DNA from 4 places in the Rahnella aquatilis CIP 78.65 genome. Region 2 is predicted to be linked to each of the others. Evidence: predicted binding sites of a transcription regulator. Region 2 holds the regulator's gene; each other region holds the start of a gene.
What was found. Region 2 encodes PurR, which represses purine synthesis genes. Its sites were predicted from a motif close to CANGCAAACGTTTGCNTG; they were not measured.
Positions count from the first base shown of each region.

Region 1: the regulator PurR is predicted to act here: its motif matches at 1,460-1,477, upstream of rbsD (D-ribose pyranase).
Region 3: the regulator PurR is predicted to act here: its motif matches at 1,328-1,345, upstream of purM (phosphoribosylformylglycinamidine cyclo-ligase).
Region 4: the regulator PurR is predicted to act here: its motif matches at 1,952-1,969, upstream of purT (formate-dependent phosphoribosylglycinamide formyltransferase).

Region 1 covers NC_016818.1:4,820,285-4,823,436, forward strand. Annotated here, with positions in the region: gene rbsA (ribose ABC transporter ATP-binding protein RbsA) at 1-1,020, opposite strand, end outside; gene rbsD (D-ribose pyranase) at 1,028-1,447, opposite strand; gene kup (low affinity potassium transporter Kup) at 1,663-3,152, opposite strand, start outside.
Region 2 covers NC_016818.1:3,029,663-3,032,814, reverse strand. Annotated here, with positions in the region: gene punC (purine nucleoside transporter PunC) at 1-246, opposite strand, end outside; gene punR (DNA-binding transcriptional activator PunR) at 383-1,288, shown strand; gene purR (HTH-type transcriptional repressor PurR) at 1,324-2,349, opposite strand; gene cydH (cytochrome bd-I oxidase subunit CydH) at 2,620-2,772, shown strand; gene RAHAQ2_RS13590 (C40 family peptidase) at 2,938-3,152, opposite strand, start outside.
Region 3 covers NC_016818.1:3,552,198-3,555,349, forward strand. Annotated here, with positions in the region: gene uraA (uracil permease) at 1-224, opposite strand, end outside; gene upp (uracil phosphoribosyltransferase) at 435-1,061, opposite strand; gene purM (phosphoribosylformylglycinamidine cyclo-ligase) at 1,410-2,447, shown strand; gene purN (phosphoribosylglycinamide formyltransferase) at 2,484-3,122, shown strand.
Region 4 covers NC_016818.1:3,137,524-3,140,675, reverse strand. Annotated here, with positions in the region: gene pabB (aminodeoxychorismate synthase component 1) at 1-272, opposite strand, end outside; gene RAHAQ2_RS14075 (YoaH family protein) at 433-615, shown strand; gene purT (formate-dependent phosphoribosylglycinamide formyltransferase) at 704-1,882, opposite strand; gene dbpA (ATP-dependent RNA helicase DbpA) at 2,142-3,152, shown strand, end outside.

The sequences.
Region 1 (3,152 bases), 1.8 Mb from region 2:
ACCGTCGCGCTTACGGTCTTCAGAGATGTAAACAATGCCGTTTGCCAGTCCGTCTTGCGGAGAGTGAGTTACGACTTCGCGGCCATCAAGCGCCACATAACCACTTTTACGCGGTAAGGCACCGTAGAGAATTTTCATCAGTTCGGTACGGCCCGCACCCATCAAACCGGAAATGCCCAGAATTTCGCCGCTGTGCAAATCAAAGCTGACGTTATCTACGCCGGGTCCGCTGACATCGCGCACCTGCAAACGCAGCGCACCACGTTCATGATAAATACGCGGATATTGTTCTTCCAGACGGCGACCCACCATCATTTCAATCAGCGTGTCTTCTTCAAGCGAACTGACCGGACGCTCTGCGATGAACTGCCCGTCACGAAATACCGTCACGTCGTCGCAGATTTCGAAGATTTCTTTCATGCGGTGAGATATGTAAACCACACCACAGCCAGCGGCTTTCAGTTCACGGATCACGCTAAATAAAGAGGCGGTTTCGGTATCGGTCAGGGCATCCGTCGGCTCATCCATAATAATGACTTTGGATTCAAAGCTGAGCACTTTGGCAATCTCGACCATCTGTTGGTCGCCGATGGATAAGTCACCCACCAGCCGATCGCTTTTGTAACGCAGATTCAGGCGCGCCAGCAGTTTATCGGCTTCGGCATACATCTTTTTCCAGTTGATGCGGCCAAAACCGTTCACAAACTCACGGCCAAGGAAGATGTTTTCAGCAATGGTCAGTTGGGGGATCAGATTTAATTCCTGATGGATAATACCGATCCCAGCTTCCTGCGACGCTTTCGGACCGTTGAACGTCGCTTCCTTACCCAGAAAATGTACTGAGCCGGCATCTTTTTGGTAGATGCCGGTCAGCACTTTCATCATGGTGGACTTGCCCGCGCCGTTTTCTCCCACTAACGCCATCACACGTCCCGGATAGACGCTAAGCGCCGCGCCGGAAAGTGCTTTTACGCCGGGAAAGGCTTTATCAATGCCTGTCAGTTGCAGCAAAGGTTGCATAAAAGCCTCAGAAGGTTACGCCGGCACACAGAATAACGTTCGCGTAAGGCGAACATTCCCCGCTGCGGATCACAGCCCGACTTTTTTCGGTTTGTGCTTTGAATGCCTCATGACTGACGTAATCCAAAGCAATGGTATTTCCCTGGTGTTGTTCGAGTTGTGTCAATTGGGTGAGCAACGCTTCATGGAGTTGAGGATTTTTAGTGAGGATTTCCTCTGCGAGGATAGCCCGCTCAACCTGCATCTCATGTGTCACTACCTCTAAGACTTGTAAAAAGGTGGGGACTCCCTGGGTTAGCGCCAGATCGATGCGTTGGCAAGCTGCTGGCACCGGAAGACCGGCATCGCCAATAACCAGCTGATCGGTGTGACCTAACCTGGCAATAACATGTGAGACTTCGGCATTTAACAGCGATGACTTCTTCATTATGAACTCCTACAGCGAAACGTTTCGCTCGCTGATGAGTTTATAAAGATTAACGGACATGGCAATGAAGTTATGGTGGAATTGTGATCAGCATCGAAACGTTTCGCTGAAGGATTCAAAAACAGCGGAGGAATTTGAGTTAATCGTTTCGTAAAAGCAGAAGCAGAAATAAAACAGGGTACCCGAAGGTACCCTGTGAGCAGCGGAAATGAGGATCAGATTTCGACCTGCGTGCCGAGTTCAATTACCCGGTTCGGCGGAATTTCAAACTGATCCGGCGCACGCAGGGCATTGCGGCTGAGTGCCATAAAGAGTTTTCCCCGGAAGTAGAGATACCACGGACGCTTGGTCAGGATCAGCGATTCATGCGACATAAAGAATGACGTTTCCATCATCCGGCACGGCAAGCCTTCCAGACCACAACGGTGGAACACTTCTTCCACATTCGGCGTCTCTTTAAACCCGTAACTGGCCACAACACGCCAGAACGTCGGCGAAAGCTGCTCGATAGTGACTCGCCGGACGTTATGCACATAAGGCGCATCTTCCGTGCGCAGCGTCAGCAGTACCACGCGCTCATGCAATACTTTGTTGTGTTTAAGGTTGTGCAACAACGCAAACGGAATGACGTTGATGGCACGCGACATATACACAGCCGTTCCCGGAACACGCACCGGCGGGGATTTCTCCAGAGAGGCGATCATCGCCTCCAGGGAATTCCCGTGCTCGTTCATACGACGCATAAGGCGGAAGCGCTCGCTTTTCCAGGTGGTCATAACAATGAACATGCACAGACCCAGCGTCAGCGGCAACCAGCCACCGGAGAACAGTTTAGTGGCGTTCGCCGCGAACAGCGGAATATCCATAAACAGCAGTCCGATCGCCAAAAGTCCAACCAGGAACGGTTTCCAGTGCCAGTTTTTGAGCGCAACCGTACAGGAAAGAATACTGGTCAGCACCATCGTACCGGTTACGGCAATACCGTATGCCGCTGCCAGATTACTCGAATGCTCGAAGCTGGCGATAACAATAACTACTGCAAAATACAGCAACCAGTTGATGGCCGGGATGTAAATCTGTCCCGCTTCCATTTCTGAGGTGTGGATGATGCGCATCGGTGGTAAATAGCCCAAACGCACAGCCTGACGCGTCAGGGAGAACACACCGGAAATAACCGCCTGAGAGGCGATAATGGTGGCGAGCGTTGCCAGAATCAGTAACGGGATTAATGCCCAGTCAGGTGCCAGCAGGAAGAACGGGTTCTTAATCGACTCCGGATCTTTGAGCAGCAATGCGCCCTGACCGAAATAGTTTAGCACCAGAGAAGGCAACACCACGGTGAACCAGGCAAGACGGATAGGGAATTTCCCGAAGTGCCCCATATCGGCATATAACGCTTCAACACCGGTAATCGACAGAACCACCGCGCCAAGTGCCAGGAAGGAAAACGACTTATGCTCAATAAAGAAGTTAACTGCCCACATCGGGTTCATGGCGCGCAGCACTTCAGGGTTCTGCATGATGCTGTTCACACCGAGAACAGCCAGCGTCAGGAACCACAGCAACATCACCGGCGCAAAGAGTTTGCCGACAATACCGGTGCCGTGTTTCTGAATAATGAAAAGCAGCGTCAGGACAGTGATAGAAAGTGGGACGATATAAGGATCGAGTGAAGGTGCTGCGATTTCGAGACCTTCCATCGCGG
Region 2 (3,152 bases):
TGCAAACAATGTCAGGCCAAGAAGCAGGACCGGTTTTCGACCGATCTTGTCCGACAGCGGCCCCCATAACAACTGGCCGAGAGCAAATCCGCCAAGAAAAATGCTCAGACTTGCGCTGATCATCCCCGGACTGGTCATCAGGCTGGTTTGCATGGTGCTGAACGCAGGCAGATACATATCGGTGGCTAAAAAGCCCAGCATGCTCAGTCCCGCAAGATAGAGCATAAATCCAAAGGAGGGTTTCATTATCGTCTCGTTAATTTATTTATTGCAGATGATGTGACGCAGATTACGTACCGGAGGCGGAGTTTAACGCTTTGATAACAGGCTTGTGAAACGCTAATATTTGCACACTGCTATCAAAAATATTGAAGGCTGAATTATGTGGTCAGAATACACCCTTGAAGTGGTTGATGCCGTGGCAAGAACCGGCAGTTTTAGTGCGGCAGCGCAAGACTTGCACCGCGTGCCTTCGGCTATCAGCTATACCGTCCGTCAGCTTGAGCAGTGGCTGGCCGTGCCGTTGTTTGAACGTCGCCACCGGGAGGTAGTGCTGACGCCTGCAGGCAAGGTTTTTGTCGATGAAGCGCGGATTCTGACAAAAAAAATGATAGCCACACGCCGGCAGTGTCAGCAGGTGGCGAACGGCTGGCGCGGCGAATTACGTGTGGCGGTCGACCGGATTGTAAAACCTGCACGAACACGGCGTCTGGTGCTCGATTTTTACCACCATTTTGCGGATACCGAACTCATTATTCACTCGGAAGTGTTTAATGGTGTCTGGGATGCGCTGGTCGACGGGCGTGCAGACGTGGCGATCGGTGCCACGCGCGCGATACCCGTTGGCGGGCGCTTCAGTTTTCGTGACATGGGATTTATGGACTGGCATTGCGTCGTCAGCCCGCAACATCCGCTGGCGCAATTATCCGGCGCACTGAATGATGATCAACTGCGGCCTTATCCGGCACTCTGTCTGGAAGATACTTCCCGGACATTGCCTAAGCGTGATACCTGGACGCTGGATAATCAGCGGCGCCTGGTCGTGCCAGACTGGACCTGCGCGCTGGAGTGCCTGACCGAAGGTTTATGCGTGGGGATGATGCCGGTTCACCGCGTCACGCCGTGGATAGAACAGAAGAAGTTGCAGGTGCTGACGCTGGAAAATAGGTTCCCGGACAGTCCGTGCTGTCTGACGTGGGATCAAAGCAATCCGTCACCCTCACTGGCCTGGTTACTGGACTATATGGGCGAGACAGAAACGATGAATCAGGAATGGCTGCGTGATTAAAAAAAACGCCTGCACAGGCAGGCGTTCGATATCTGTTAACGGCGGTAATCGCGGTACGGACCGTCGGCGACTGAACGTCGCTCGACCAGTTTCGGATGTACCTCGATGGTCTGAGACTCTTCACGTTTACTGACAATTCTGTCCAGCAACATGGTAAAGGCCATTTCACCCAGACGTTCTTTCGGCTGATGCACGGTTGTCAGCGCCGGAGAGAAATAACGGGCATTACGCACATTGTCGTAACCGATCACAGAAATATCCTGAGGAACGCGAAGGCCCAGTTCGTCTGCGGCACAAATGGCGCCCATTGCCATCACATCGCCGCCACAGAAGACGGCAGTGGGGCGATGCTTTTGCATCAGAATTTTATGCATCGCCTGATAGCCCGATTCCGGCTCGAAATCGCCCTGAACCACCCACTCCTCACGAAGCGGAATATTGGCTTCGGTCAGTGCTTTCACAAACCCCTGGAAGCGGCCGCCGCCGGTATTACGTGCAAGTTGTCCCGGGATCACGCCAATATCACGATGACCGCGTTCAATCAGATAACGCCCGGCCATGTAACCGCCTTCGAAAGCATTATCAATAATGCTGTCGGTGAAGTTTTTACGCGCTTCGCCCCAGTCCATGACCACCATGGGAATGGCGCGGTGCTCCTCGAGCATATTAAGCAATTCATCAGGATATTCTGCGCACATCACCAGCAAGCCGTCGACGCGCTTTTGCGCCAGCATCTGCAGATAGGCTTGTTGTTTCTCCAGATTATTATGCGAGTTACATAAAATCAGCGTATAGCCTTTGGAGAAGCAACTGTTTTCCACGGCCTCAATCACTTCGGCAAAATAGGGCGCTTCGCTGGATGTCGCCAGCAGGCCGATCGTTTTAGTGTTATTGACCTTCAGACTCCGGGCGACAGCACTCGGCGAGTAATGTAGCTCTTTGATTGCAAGGAGAACCGCGTCTTTGGTTTCTTCGGCGACGAAACGTGTTTTATTGATGACGTGCGACACGGTTGTAGTGGAAACGCCAGCGCGCTTTGCGACATCTTTAATCGTTGCCATGTAAACAATGACTCCTGAACTCACGTGTTTCAGCACGTTAGCATTATGTTAATCGTTTGCTTGCGTGGATCTCACTGCTGGCTTCTAAAAGGGCAGTCAAATCGTTGGGTGGATTCTTCAGAATGAGGCGTGAAATGCTCTCGGGTGAAATCAACCGGCACACAGGCGTGTTAACCGACAATTTTCTCTTATAATGCAGGAAAGTGGAAGCAAAATTCTCAGGAACGCCTTGTCATTCAACACAAGATTTTAAAGGTTAATTATGAGAAAATGCGTTGGCACACAATGAGTGTGGCTTTAAAAATGCCACAATTTGATCCGAAAGGGGGTTTGATGGACAGCAACCTGAAATTATCGTTGATCACCACGGTATGCGCTTTGCTTATGATTATTGCTTTCAGCTTCACCGCAGTGATGAACTGATTCATTAAGTGATCCGCCATAAAAAAGGGCGATTCCTGTTGCAGGGATCGCCCTTTTCAATTTTACGCACTGACCGTTACCGCTGATACTCTTCCCTGCATAAACGCTTCGTTAAATGCTATTCAATGGCTGATTAGCGAAACTTCAGACTTAACGAATTGTTTATTATCGGATCGTTTTCGGGGTCATTACCCGACGTGCGCCCACATAGTGATCTTGCCAGTAATCATCGCCGAGAGAGGTGATTTTAATGTCTTCGCCTGTTCTCGGAGACTGAATAAACTTGCCGTTACCCACATAAACACCAACATGGTCTGCTGCGCCGCGGTTATTGATTCTGAAGAATACCAGATCACCGCTTTCAAGTTCGCCGCGTTTGA
Region 3 (3,152 bases), 520 kb from region 2:
AACGCAAAACTTGAGCCGAGGTACGCCGGTATCTTCCCTTTACAGACAAATAAATACAGCAAAGTCCCTATGCCATTAAACAGCAGCACCGTTGCCGGGTTGATCTTGAACAGAATGGGCACCAGAACGGTGGCACCAAACATGGCAAACAGATGCTGGAAACTCAGGGGGATTGTCTGCAGCAATGGCGGACGTTCGCTTACCCCGATGACACGACGGGTCATGAATGTGATCCTCTCAATGGTGTTTGTGATGTTGTGTTGTTTACAGCCTTTTGCTCGAAATAATTCGGGTTGCAGGAAGGCGGCAAGCCCGTGAGTCCCCGGGAGCATAGATCACTCTGTGACCGGGGTGAACGGGCGCAGCCAACGCATCTGCAGCCTGAAGTATGACGAGCAAAAAAAAGCCGACTGATTAGTCGGCTAAACGCTTATTTACTTCGTACCAAATATCTTGTCGCCCGCATCACCGAGCCCCGGGATGATGTAGCCTTTATCGTTGAGCCCCTGATCCACCGAGGCGGTGTAGAGCTCAACGTCCGGGTGCGCAGCTTCGAGAGCGGCGATGCCTTCCGGCGCGGCAACCAGTACCAGTACCTTAATGCTCTGGCAGCCGGCTTTTTTCAGCAGGTCGATGGTGGCAATCATAGAACCCCCGGTGGCCAGCATCGGGTCAACGACCAGGGCCAGACGTTCTTCAATGTTAGAAACCAGCTTCTGGAAATACGGCACAGGCTTGAGGGTTTCTTCATCACGGTACACGCCGACTACGCTGATACGCGCGCTTGGAACGTGTTCCAGAACACCTTCCATCATGCCCAGACCGGCACGCAGAATAGGCACCACGGTAATTTTCTTGCCTTTAATCTGATCAATTTCGACCGGGCCATTCCAGCCTTCGATGGTCACTTTTTCAGTTTCTAAATCGGCAGTCGCTTCATACGTCAGCAGACTTCCCACCTCAGAAGCCAGTTCGCGAAAACGTTTCGTGCTGATGTCGTTTTCACGCATCAGGCCCAGCTTGTGTTTCACCAGCGGGTGTTTCACCTCGACGATCTTCATTATTTATTCTCCTAAGGTGGTTGAGCTGCAAAAAAAAATCGCGAGATTATAACGCCATTCTTTTTGAACGCCACAGCCAATTGCCTGATCCAGATCAACTTATCCTTCTTCATTGAAGCCGCAGCTGCGTTAGCGGCTCTCTCTCACCCGAATCACTGACTCAAGTCAGCTCATCGGGATTCGCTCGTTTGCTGCCTTGCTGCAACTCCAATGACTTCGGCTAAGTGTTGTATCTTTAAGTATAGATAGTGACTCTGAATAAGGCGCTCGCAAACGTTTGCTTCCACTGTTAGAATTGCCCCGCTTTATTCTTCAACCACCAACCCAAACCGCCGTGGGGACTTCGCAGTGACCGACAAAACCTCTCTCAGCTATAAAGACGCAGGCGTAGATATCGATGCCGGTAACGCATTGGTAGACCGCATAAAAGGTGTAGTAAAACAGACTCGCCGCCCTGAAGTGATGGGCGGACTGGGCGGTTTTGGTGCCCTCTGCGCGCTGCCGCAAAAATATCGTGAACCCGTACTGGTTTCGGGTACCGACGGCGTTGGCACCAAGCTGCGTCTGGCGATGGATTTGAAACGCCACGATACTATCGGTATCGACCTGGTCGCAATGTGCGTCAACGATTTGATCGTTCAGGGCGCTGAACCGCTGTTTTTCCTCGACTATTACGCCACCGGTAAACTGGATGTCGATACGGCTGCCAGCGTGATCACCGGTATCGCAGAAGGCTGTAAACAGTCTGGTTGCGCGTTAGTCGGCGGCGAAACCGCTGAAATGCCGGGCATGTACCACGGCGAAGATTATGACGTGGCAGGCTTCTGCGTGGGCGTGGTGGAAAAATCAGAAATCATCGACGGCAGCAAAGTGGCTGACGGCGATGTGCTGATCGGCCTGGCCGCCAGTGGTCCGCACTCCAACGGTTATTCTCTGGTGCGCAAAATTCTGGAAGTCAGCAAGACTGACCCGGAAACCACCGATCTGGCAGGCAAACCGCTGGCCGATCATCTGCTCGCACCGACCAAAATTTACGTGAAATCGATCCTGAACCTGATCGAAAACGTGGAGGTTCACGGCATCGTCCACCTGACCGGTGGCGGCTTCTGGGAAAATATCCCACGTGTATTGCCGGACAACACGCAGGTGATTATCGATGAATCAAGCTGGCAGTGGCCGGATGTCTTTACCTGGCTGCAAACCGCCGGTAACGTCAGCCGTCACGAAATGTACCGCACCTTTAACTGTGGTGTCGGCATGCTGGTGGCTCTACCTGCAGAGCTGGCCGATCAGGCGATTGCATTACTGAATGATAATGGCGAAAAAGCGTGGAAAATTGGCTACATTAAAGCCTCTGACTCCGCTGAACGCGTGGTTATTGAATAATACCAGTAAATCAACTGACTGAAGACGGGTAGCAAAATGAAAAGGATTGTGGTTCTGGTATCGGGCGAGGGAAGCAATTTACAGGCCCTGATCGATGCCTGCCAGCAGGGACGAATCAACGCAACACTCTGTGCGGTCTTCAGCAATAAAGCAGCAGCGTACGGGCTTGAAAGAGCCCGTTTAGCCGATATCTCCGCGCACGCGCTGGATGTTAAGGCTTACCAGGACCGGGCAGCATTTGACGTTGCGCTGGCGGATGCCATAGAAGCTTACCAGCCTGATCTGGTGGTACTTGCCGGTTATATGCGTATTCTGACCGCTGAATTCGTCCAGCGCTTTGCCGGACGGATGATCAACATCCACCCTTCCCTGTTGCCAAAATATCCGGGTCTGCACACGCACCGTCAGGCCATAGAAAATCAGGATACGGAACACGGCACATCCGTGCATTTCGTGACTGAAGAACTCGACGGGGGGCCGGTCATTTTACAGGCCAAAGTACCGGTATTTGCTGACGATACAGAAGAAGATCTGATTGCCCGCGTGCAAACGCAGGAACACAGCATTTATCCGCTGGTGGTCAGCTGGTTCGTTGACGGGCGTTTGTCACTGCAAAACGGTCAGGCGCTGCTGGATAACAATCCGCTTTCTGAACGCGGATATGCAGAAGATTAATCTACCATTGCATCACGATTTCACTATAAA
Region 4 (3,152 bases), 110 kb from region 2:
GCCACTGCCAGTTGCTCTTCCAGTAAAGCAAACGGATCTTCTTCCCGCGTTTCGTTCATGCCGTTGTGCTCAATCTGCGTCCTCGCGCCACGTGTGGTCAGCGTGATCAGCGGATCGGCCACCAGAATATCGAAACGATTATGCTGGTGCTGTGCCGAACCGGAATGCAGCAACATCGCCCACGGCAAAGCAGAAAGCGGCGCAAACCGTTCAGTGACTGCATCGGGCTGATAAGGTAATGAATGGAAAACAACGGGTTGGGCGAATCGCATGACGGGTATGAGTTTCTCTGGCGCAATGGCTATTTTTCAGGATCCTAACACAGTTCGGGCTGCCTGAAAGCAGCGCAGGCGATTTGCGTGAATAAGGCGTATACTGTGCAACCCCGCACTGCGCGGGCTTCCATCATCATCAGTACAACAGGACACTCCCATGCTGACAGGTATGCCTTCATTATCGCATCATGAACAAGAACAGGCCGCCGATCGTATCCGCCAGTTAATGGAAAACGGTATGAGCAGCGGCGAAGCCATTGCGACCGTTGCAGAAGAAATCCGTGAAACGCACAAAGGCGATCGCGTGACCGTCATTTTTGATGACGAAGACGACGAATAAAACGGTGATCCGCAGTTTCCTTTTACTGCAAAGAAAAACCGGACCCTTTTCAGGCGTCCGGTTTTTTTCCGCTTCAGCCCCGGCAACCTCAGCCTTTAACGATCACTGCCGCCGCAGCCTGTTTGGCTTGTCCGACGGCATCTTCGACATTGTCAGCAATCGCCAGTGCCACGCCAAGGCGGCGCTTACCACTGATGTCCGGCTTACCGAACAGACGGAGCTGGTTGTAGCCGGTCAGCGCGTTTTCCAGGCCAGTAAACGTCACATTGTTGCTGGTCAGTTCCGGCAGAATAACGGCAGAAGCGGAAGGACCGAACTGACGGATATTGCCCACCGGCAAACCGAGGAATGCGCGCACATGCAGGGCGAATTCTGACAAATCCTGAGAAATCAGCGTCACCATACCGGTGTCGTGCGGACGAGGTGACACTTCGCTGAAGATCACCTCATCACCACAGACAAACAGTTCAACACCAAACAGACCTTTACCGCCCAGCGCTTTCACCACTTTCTCTGCGATGTCTTTGGCGCGCTGCAACGCCAGTTCAGACATTTGCTGTGGCTGCCAGGATTCACGGTAATCGCCGTCTTCCTGACGGTGTCCGATTGGCGCACAGAAATGAATACCGTCAATGGCGCTGATAGTCAGCAGGGTGATTTCAAAATCAAATTTCACCAGACCTTCAACAATCACACGTCCGCCGCCAGCACGTCCGCCTTGCTGGGCGTAATCCCACGCCGCCTGCAACTGATCGGCACCGCGGATCAGACTCTGACCTTTACCGGAAGAACTCATCACTGGCTTGATAATGCACGGATAGCCGATGGCGTCGATAGCCTCACGGAAAGCCGCTTCGTCATCAGCAAACTGATAAGTGGAAGTGGGCAGCTTCAGCGTTTCGGCGGCCAGACGACGGATACCTTCGCGGTTCATGGTCAGGCGGGTCGCTTCAGCGCAAGGCACTACGTTGTGACCCTGTTTCTCCAGCTCGACCAGCATGCTGGTGGCAATCGCTTCAATTTCCGGCACGATAAAATCAGGGCGCTCGCTTTCGATAACCTGTTTCAGTGCATCGCCGTCCAGCATGTTAATGACATGGCTGCGATGGGCGACCTGCATCGCCGGTGCATCAGCGTAGCGATCAACGGCGATCACTTCCAGGCCCAGTCGCTGGCATTCGATTGCCACTTCTTTGCCCAGTTCGCCAGAGCCTAATAACATGACGCGGGTGGCGCCGGTGCGCAGTGCAGTTCCAATGGTTAACATAGCTTCGTACCCAGATCTGTGTGAGGGAAAATAGGAATTTCGGCGCGCAGTATATCTGAAATTATTGCCGACGAAAACGATTGCGCAGCACCGCTGATCCCTTTAAGTGAAAAATAAAAGCGGGATTTACAGGTTTTTTTCAGCCCGTTTTCTGCCGTTTAAGGCAGTCTGCGGGCGTCTCTGTTATCATTTACCCAAACCATGGCGTCAGGCTTCCTGCCGCTGCCCCGATTTTTGCCTCACATAAAGAGTTATCGCCTTGAGCACGCATTCCTTTTCCGCCCTGACATTACCCGCTGAGCAACTTTCTAACCTGAATGAACTGGGTTATACCGAAATGACCCCGATTCAGGAAGCGTCGTTGCCCGCCATCCTGCTGGGTCAGGATGTCCGCGCCAAAGCCAAAACCGGCAGCGGTAAAACAGCCGCTTTCGGTATCGGTTTACTGAACAGCATTACCGTTTCACAGTTCGTCGCTCAGGCGCTGGTATTGTGTCCGACCCGCGAACTGGCCGATCAGGTCAGCAAAGAATTACGCCGTCTGGCGCGTTTTACCCAGAACATCAAAATCCTCACTCTGTGTGGCGGCCAGGCCATCGGGCCGCAGCTTGAGTCGCTGGTCCATCCGCCGCACATTGTGGTGGGTACGCCGGGTCGTATTCAGGAGCACCTGCGTAAAGGCACGCTGAAACTGGACGAACTGAAAGTGCTGGTGCTCGATGAAGCGGACCGCATGCTGGACATGGGCTTTAGCGAAGACATCGAAGATGTGGTCAGTTATACGCCGCAGGATCGCCAGACGCTGCTGTTCTCCGCGACGTATCCGGACGGCATTGAGCGCATCAGTTCTAAATTCCAGCGCCAGCCACTGAAAGTTGAAATCGAAGGCGAAGATGACATTGCTGATATCCAGCAGATTTTCATCGAAGCCGACAAACATCAGCGTTTATCGCTGCTGGCCGCAGTGCTGTATCAGCATCAGCCGACCTCCTGCGTGGTGTTCTGTAACACCAAACGCGACTGTCAGGAGGTGTGTGATGCCCTGACTGCGAAAGGCATCAGCACCCTGGCGCTGAACGGCGACCTCGAGCAGCGCGACCGCGACCGCGTACTGGTGCGTTTCTCCAACGGCAGTTGCCGCGTACTGGTGGCGACAGACGTTGCGGCGCGCGGGCTGGATATCAAGCAACTGGGTCTGGTCATTAATTACGAACTGTCTTTCGATCCGGAAGTACACGTTCATCGCGTGGGGCGTACCGGTCGTGCGGGC